Regions from separate parts of the Cupriavidus sp. MPR-AND1C genome, predicted to be linked through region 2. Evidence: predicted binding sites of a transcription regulator. Region 2 holds the regulator's gene; the other holds the start of a gene.
What was found. The regulator LexA, encoded in region 2, represses DNA repair genes until DNA is damaged. The targets are predictions, from matches to a motif close to ACTGTATNNNNATACAGT.
Positions count from the first base shown of each region.

Region 1: the regulator LexA is predicted to act here: its motif matches at 2,039-2,056, upstream of AC1RWI_RS26750 (CppA family protein).

Region 1 is NZ_JBXASU010000062.1:29,528-33,455, reverse strand. It holds gene AC1RWI_RS26775 (DUF4156 domain-containing protein) at 1-345, opposite strand, end outside; gene AC1RWI_RS26770 (hypothetical protein) at 342-644, opposite strand; gene AC1RWI_RS26765 (DUF2975 domain-containing protein) at 669-1,235, shown strand; gene AC1RWI_RS26760 (helix-turn-helix domain-containing protein) at 1,268-1,495, shown strand; gene AC1RWI_RS26755 (hypothetical protein) at 1,720-1,980, shown strand; gene AC1RWI_RS26750 (CppA family protein) at 2,093-2,422, shown strand; gene AC1RWI_RS26745 (LysR substrate-binding domain-containing protein) at 2,592-3,476, shown strand; gene AC1RWI_RS26740 (YbfB/YjiJ family MFS transporter) at 3,469-3,928, shown strand, end outside.
Region 2 is NZ_JBXASU010000021.1:250-4,177, forward strand. It holds gene AC1RWI_RS13985 (hypothetical protein) at 126-275, shown strand; tRNA gene AC1RWI_RS13990 (tRNA-His) at 492-567, opposite strand; gene AC1RWI_RS13995 (hypothetical protein) at 671-841, opposite strand; gene lexA (transcriptional repressor LexA) at 950-1,606, opposite strand; gene AC1RWI_RS14005 (asparaginase) at 1,834-2,832, shown strand; gene rpsF (30S ribosomal protein S6) at 2,934-3,308, shown strand; gene priB (primosomal replication protein N) at 3,383-3,682, shown strand; gene rpsR (30S ribosomal protein S18) at 3,686-3,928, shown strand, end outside.

The DNA.
Region 1 (3,928 bases), on a different contig from region 2:
GTTGCCCGACAGCGTCACGTTGGTTTGCTCCAGGCGATCCTTGCTGCCGGTCTGGCCTGCGCGCTGGGTGAGCAGGTACACCAGGTTGCCACCCATTGCCGCTGCCTTGTTCTTGATGTCGTTGCGTGCACCGGTTTCCAGATCCGCATTGGCCGTGATGGCGCCCCGCACAAAATCGCCCTGGCTGCCGGTCACGTCGCCAAGATAGGTGCATCCCGCGGCAGGCTCGTTGTGGGTGATCCTGACCGCCGATGCGGCCGGGCTGGAGAGCTGCGTTGGCGCACAGCCGGCAAGCGCGTAGCATGCCCCGATCCATGCAACGCCTGCGATTGTCCTGATGGTCATAGCCATTGAAGTATTGAAGGTCTAACGTTGTTGGACGATCCTCCCGCCCAGCCAGGCGTGCTCGTACTGACTTTGTCGCGGGCAATATTGAGGTCGCCGCCGACGTACCAATAGTTGGCGGCAAGTTCCGCGGCTGCGGCATGCGCAGGCACAACCGACAAAAGCACCAACATGGCAGCAGGCGCGATGGGAAAGAGGCGGCCAGGGAAGGCTATGGGACGCATATAATTTAATCTCCGACGAATATAAATTACTGCAAAACGATAACACATTGCTGTTTTACAGTAATTTTTTGCCATGCGCAATCCATTCAGGAGACCGGCATGCCGCCCCCCCTTTCCCTTCCCTTGCCCGCTGATGGCGCCCTAATGCGCGTTAGCGTCATCGCGCGCCGCATGCAGTGGCTGACACTGTGGTGCGCCGTCGTGACGACGGCGGGGCTGATCGCCTTCTGGTTCTTGCTTTCCGATGCGGAGCTGGACCGGAACCTGCGCACGTTCCTGGCCGGGCCTGCGCCAGGCGGGCAGTTGCTGGTGTCGATGCCGTACCGGCTGCTCGGGCTGGCCATCACGAGCGTGGCCACGGCTTTGCTGGTCAGTGGACTGATGCAAGCGCACAGGCTGTTCGCGGCCCTGGCGGGCGGCGCGGTCCTTACCCTGGAGACGGCCGTACGCCTGCGCCGCGTGGCGCTGGTGGTGACGGCGTTCAGCGTGGTGGTTCCGCTCACCAAGACGCTGCTGGCCATGACCCTGGCCAGCACGGCTGCCAACGGCCCCTACATGGTGGTGATCATCACCTTTGGCGACGTGATGCTGGGCTTGCTGCTGGCCATCGCCTGGGCAATGGTCGAGGCCGCGCGCGTCGCGCAGGAGAATGAAGGCTTTGTTTGAGTTTGTGTTTGCGTTTGAGGCACCCTGACCCTATGACTATCCTCGTCCGGCTTGACGTCCTGCTTGCTGAGCGCAAGATGAAATCGCGCGAGCTCGCCCAGTACATCGGGATCACCGAGCCCAATCTCTCCTTGCTGAAATCCGGCAAGGTCAAGGGCATCCGTTTCGATACGCTGGAGAAAATCTGCGAGGCGCTGAATTGCCAGCCGGGCGACCTGCTGGAGTACCGCGCCGATACGCCTGGCGAAGATCAGGCCTGAGCGCCTCGCCTACCCCGCCAGCGCAGCCCGCGCTGGCGGGGTGAACTGCAAACAATTGTCTCTCCCCGCTGCGGCATTTCCGCCAGAGCGGCCACCAGCCTGGCCTCGCTGCCAGCACAGTCACCTGCCCCCCCAATCGAGTGATACCGCATGGAGAGTGATCTTGCGCATACTCGCACCTTCTTGAACTACTCGCCCCCAAGCGGGCGCGAAGCAAGGTGCTTATGCTGATCCTCATCTACTGCAGTTATGCGGTTGCCTGCATCGTCGCGCTCTGGAGAGCGGCGCGCTGGGTGGAAAAGCACCATCCGGCCCTGCGCGACAGCCACCCGCCGCGGCATGACGCGCGCGCAGCCTGCAAGCCCCCGGAAGAGAACCTGCCTGCGAGCCGGCGCCGCCACCTGGAAATGCCGCCCGCCGGGCCCGCCTGCGTGCCGCAACGGCCCGGCGCCAGCGCCAGCGCTGCCGCCTGCATGGTCCTGTAGCCCCCTGGACGATGGCCCGTATCTGGTTCTCGACATTCATCCTTGAAAAAACCGCATTACTGTATATATTTACAGTAACTGTATGGATGAACAGTATCTACGGGAGCCGATCATGGAACACCTGGTCCGGGTGCAGAACGAATACGACAGGCAGGTCCTGGCCTGGTTGCGCGAACGCGTAGGCGATGCGGCGGTGCAAGCCGCGGCACAGCGGCTGGCGGGAGACCGCAAGCCCTACCTGTCAACGATCTGCCGCAGCCTGAACATCACGCCACCGGCCCGCCGTGCCCTGCGCGCCCAGTCGAACCGGGCCAGCCGGGAAGTTGGCGACCGCTATCTTGCGTCGATCCGCGCGCTCCTGGCGCGGCCGGCACCGGCGCATCGGCATTCGCAGCAGCAACCCGCGCAACCCCAACCCTCGCAATACCAGGATCCGCATTAGTCCCGCGCCTTGGGTACGCGCCGGGCCGCGGCATTGTTCACCGGAATGTGCACCCCACCTCGCCCCACCCCGCTGGCGTCATGGCTTTCTTGACTTATCATTCCCTATCGATGATAGTTAATTGAAATTTGTTCTCTTTTTAAGAACCAATTTCAACCGAAGGATTGCCGTGGATCTGGCCGAACTTGAGATTTTCCGAGCCGTTGCGCTTGAAGAAAGCGTCACGCGGGCTGCCAAGACCCTGGACCGCGTGCAGTCGAACGTCACCACGCGCGTCAAGCAGCTCGAAGAGGAACTCGGCGTCGCCCTGTTCCTGCGCGACAGCAAGCGCATGACCTTGACGCCGCAAGGGCAGCGCTTCCTGGGCTACGCCGAGCGGCTGCTGGCGCTGGCCGAAGAAGCCCGCCAATCCATGCGCGGCGATGCGCCCTCGGGTACGTTGCGCGTGGGCAGCATGGAAAGCTCGGCCGCGAGCCGGCTGCCCCGCCCGCTGGCTCGCTATCACGGCAAATGGCCGGACGTGCGGATCGAGATCCAGACCGGCACCACGCAAGCCTTGATCGACGCACTGCTGGCGCATCGCATCGACTGCGCCGTGGTGGCCCATCCCGCCGATGGCGTCCCGGACACGCTCGACATGGACGTGCTCGGCCCCGGCCTGGAAGGCACGTTCCTGTTCTCCGAAGAACTGCTGCTGGTGCTGCCGCACAGCCATCCGCCGGTGCGTACGCCGCAGGACATCCAGCTGCGCAGCCTGGCCACGTTCTCGCGCGGCTGCACGTACCGCCTGTGTGCCGAGGACTGGCTCGCCAGCGGCGAAGGCCCACGGCTGGCGCTGAACGTGCTGGAACTGGCGTCTTACCACGCGATCCTGGCCTGCGTGACGGCGGGCTCGGCAGTGGCCATCCTGCCGAAGTCGCTGCTGGCGCTGCACCCCGATGCCGCAAGCCTGCAAACCGTGCCCGTGCGAGTCGCGCACACCTTGCTGGTGCGCCGTTCGGGTTTTGCCACGTCGGCATACGCGGCGTTTCTCCAGGAGCTGCAGCATGGCTAGGATCCGGACCGTCACAGCAGCGCCGCAGTCCTTTGGCAAGACCATGGCGCCATGGATGCCCTCACTGGCCGCCGCGCTGGTGCTGGCGGTGGGCATGGGCTTCGGGCGCTTTGCGTTTACCGGCATGTATCCGCTGATGGTGCGCGACGGCCTGCTGAGCGTCAGCGCCGGCTCGCTGGCCGCGTCCGCCAACTATGCCGGCTATCTCGTGGGCGCCCTCGCGGTCAGCCGCATGCCGCAGCGCGTTGCGCCACGCTTTTGCCGCATCGCCCTCTTCGGCACCGCCCTGTGCCTGCTGGCGCTGGCAGTGCCGGCCGCGCCCTGGTTCTTTATCGGTGTGCGCTTCCTGGCGGGCGTGCTCAGCGCCATCGCGCTGATCTGCGCGTCCGTGTGGCTGTTCCAGGTGGTAGGACATCCGCATGGCGCGCCGCTGTTGTTCTCGGGCGTCGGTG
Region 2 (3,928 bases):
TCGTGGCCAGGAGGCAACCATGGATCGTCGCGACTTTCTTGCCCTTGGTAGCGTGCTGCTGCTTGCCGTCCGCGCCGGCGCAGAAGAGCTGATCGGGGAGAGCCTGAACGGCGTGGCTGCTATCGGTGTCCGGCGAGGCGCGCGAGCGCCTGCTGCGCGTCGCCGGTGCGGCTATGGCAGATGGGCAACTGAGTGCGGGTGACGTGCGCTACGGCTGGCTGGATGCTAAGGCCTTCGTGCCGGCACGCGACTTCAAGGGCATCATGCCCGAATGACAGGGAATTGGCGGTCCACGCAATCTTCTCGATGTGGCGAGTCTCGATGCCTTGCGTGGTGATCGAGCTGGCTGTTAGGGGGCGGGGGTGGGGATGAGGGTGCCGAGTATTCCCACCGTGGGAATATGGCGGGATATGGCGGGAATAGAACATCGCTTTGGGACGCGCAAACAAAAACAGCGCCTTAGCTAAGGCGCTGTTTTGTAAAGAGAATTCTGGGGTGGCTGATGGGACTCGAACCCACGACGACAGGAATCACAATCCTGGACTCTACCAACTGAGCTACAGCCACCGTCGATGTCGTTTTGCTTGGTGCCGAACGACGAAGAACAAGATCATACAATGCCAAGAGACGGATGGCTAGTACTCGGCACAAATTTTTTTGGTGCCTTCCATTAACCAGCCAGCTTGGACGATTCCTCCAACTCGAGCATTCGGCAGATAGCGGCCATGCTGCCAACCATGGTGCGTCGTTGTGCGCCCTGGTAGATGCGCACGCCTTTGGATTGGCGGAAGGGCACGGGCTTGACGGGGCGGCGGGCGGAGAGGCGGTTGGCTGGCAGCATGGCTACACCTGGTGACTTGCAACAACAGTTAGCGGTACCCGCTATGCGGGTGCGTTGGCACAATCGGGTGTCGGCTTGTTCGGGGTTCGCCCGCCTCAGCCGCACTCGTCAGAACGCGCTGGGTCGGATGAGGCCGACAGCGATGCCTTCTAGTGAGAACTCTTCGCGGCCGGCTTGCACGATGATGCTGGGGAAGTCGGGGTTCTCGGCTATCAGCTCGATGATGTCGCCGCGGCGGTTGAGGCGTTTGACGGTGACGTCGTCGCCCAGGCGCGCTACAACGATCTTGCCGTTGGCGGCTTCGCTGGCGCGCTTGACGGCGAGCAGGTCGCCATCGAGGATGCCGGCGTCGCGCATGCTGAGACCACGCACCCGGAGGAGGTAATCGGGCTGCACGTCGAACACCGAGGCGTCGACCTGGTATTGACGGTCGATGTGTTCGGCGGCGAGTATCGGGCTGCCGGCTGCGACGCGCCCGACCAGTGGCAGGGTTAGCTGCATGACGCCGGCCATAGGCAGGGAGAACTGGTCGGGCAGCTCCGAGTCGCTGCGGGAGACCTTGAGGCGGATGCCGCGGGAGGCGCCGGGGGTGAGCTCGATCACGCCTTTGCGGGCCAGGGCACGTAGGTGTTCCTCGGCTGCATTGGGTGAGGAGAAGCCGAACTTGGCGGCGATCTCGGCGCGCGTGGGCGGGAAGCCCGTGTGCTGGAGGCTGCTGCGGATCAAGTCGAAAATCTGCTGCTGTCGCGGTGTCAGGGTCGCCATGGTCGCCGGTGTTTGTGAGCACTGTATGTTTAAACAGTATGCTGTGATTTTATACAGTATCGAGTGAAGTGCAAGCGGAATTTTTGGGAGTTTGCGCATTGACAGGTGCGTCCCACGGGTCTTGGCGCGTGCCGTGACGGGCGTGCGGAGGGTTACAATCCGCGGCACCCGAAGCGTCTTGCGCTGCTTGCTGTTCAACTTTTCTGGCTCCCGGCCACTTTCCCGCCATGTCTCTCCTGCCTCGTGTCGTCGTGCTCGCTACTGGCGGCACCATTGCCGGTTCTTCTTCCAATCCAGCTAGCAGTGCGAAATACCAGGCGGCGACGGTGCCGGTGACGGCGCTGCTTGACGCGGTGCCGGCGCTGGGCGCGGTGGCGCGGATCGAAGCTGAGCAGCTCGCACAGGTAGATAGCAAGGACATGTCGTTCGCGCTCTGGTCAAGGCTGGTGGAGCGCGTGGCGTTCTGGTCCGCGCAGCCCGATGTGTCGGGCATTGTCATTACGCACGGCACCGATACCCTGGAAGAAACGGCCATGCTGCTGCACCTGGCTTGCGTGGGTACGGTGCCAGTTGTGCTGACGGCTGCGATGCGGCCGTCGACCTCGTTGTCGGCGGATGGCCCGTTGAACCTGCTGGATGCGGTGCGCGTGGCGGCGGATGCTGGCGCGACGGCGAAGGGCGTGCTGCTGGTGATCAATCAGGAGATCCACGCAGGGCGCGATGTGATGAAGGCGCACACATCGGCGGTGAATGCGTTTGTGTCTCCGGTATCCGGGCCGATTGGTTTTGTTCAGGACAACCTCGTGCGCTTTGTGCGCACCCCCAGCCGCTTGCCGGCCAAGGCCTGGCCGGTTCCTGGCGCATGGCCGCAGGTCGAGATCGTGGCTAGCTATGCGGAGCCGGGCCGGATCGTGGTGGATGCCTTGGCGCAGGCGGGCGTGTCGGGCTTGGTCGTGGCGGCGGCTGGCAACGGGTCGGTCCACCAGTCGCTGGTGGAGGCGCTGACTGATGCTGCTGGCGCGGGCGTGGCAGTGGTGCGCAGTTCGCGCACAGGAGCGGGGCATGTGGCGATTCCTGCGCCTCCCCGGCCTGCGGCGGGCGTTTTTGTTTCGGCCGGCGACCTCAATCCTTATAAGGCGCGCGTGCTCCTGGCGCTGGCTCTGGCTGCTGAGCCAGGGCTGGCAAAGGACCCGGCGGCGCTGCAGGCACTATTCACCGAAAACTGAGGCGTCTTGCTCCCGATAGCAAAAGCACGCTATACTTTAAGGCTATTCAACCTTGCTGCACCGGACATGGCGCTCGGGCAGCTTATCCAAAAGGAGCGTCAATGCGTCATTACGAAATCGTATTTATCGTCCATCCGGACCAGAGCGAACAAGTCCCGGCCATGATCGAGCGTTACAAGACGCTGGTCACGTCCCAGGAAGGCCAGATCCACCGCGTGGAAGACTGGGGTCGCCGTCAGATGGCCTACATGATCCAGAAGCTGGCCAAGGCTCACTACGTTTGCCTGAACATCGAATGCGGCAAGGAAACCCTGGCTGAACTCGAACACGCGTTCAAGTTCAACGATGCAGTGCTGCGCCACCTCATCGTTCAGACCAAGAAGGCTGAAACCGCACCGTCCCCGATGATGAAGGAAGTGCAGCGCGAAGAAGCTCGCAAGGCCGCGCAACAGACCAGCGAAGTCCAGGCCGCCTAAGTGCGGACTGTTGTGGTTGCCGCCGGCGTTGATCGCCGCAGCGGCAAGTGCGGGCATCGGTGCGGGAGAGTGCGTTGAACCAGTTAAGGCTCTGCGCAACGCTCGCGGAACGCGATGCCTTGCGTTACACCCCGGCCGGGGTCCCCGTGGTCAACTGCATCTTGCAGTACGCGGGCGAGACGGTCGAGGCGCAAACGCCCAGGCAGGTGGAGTTCGCCATCGCCGCCATGGGAATCGGTCAGATCGGCCAGCGGCTTGAGCGTACCCCGCTCGGCGCGATGCTCGACTGCGAAGGATTCCTGGCCCGCAGGCACCGCAACAGCAAGGCTCTCGTCTTTCACATCACTGGATGTAAAGCATTCGAAAAGGATTGAATCATGGCATTCGTCAAACGTGACAACAAGAACAAGAAGCGCTTCCAACAGCAAAACCCGCTGTTCAAGCGCAAGCGCTTCTGCCGCTTCACCGTGGCTGGCGTGGAACAGATCGACTACAAGGATCTGGACACCCTGAAGGATTTCATCGGCGACAACGGCAAGATCACGCCGGCCCGCCTGACCGGCACCAAGGCGCACTATCAGCGTCAGCTCGACACGGCCATCAAGCGCGCGCGTTTCCTC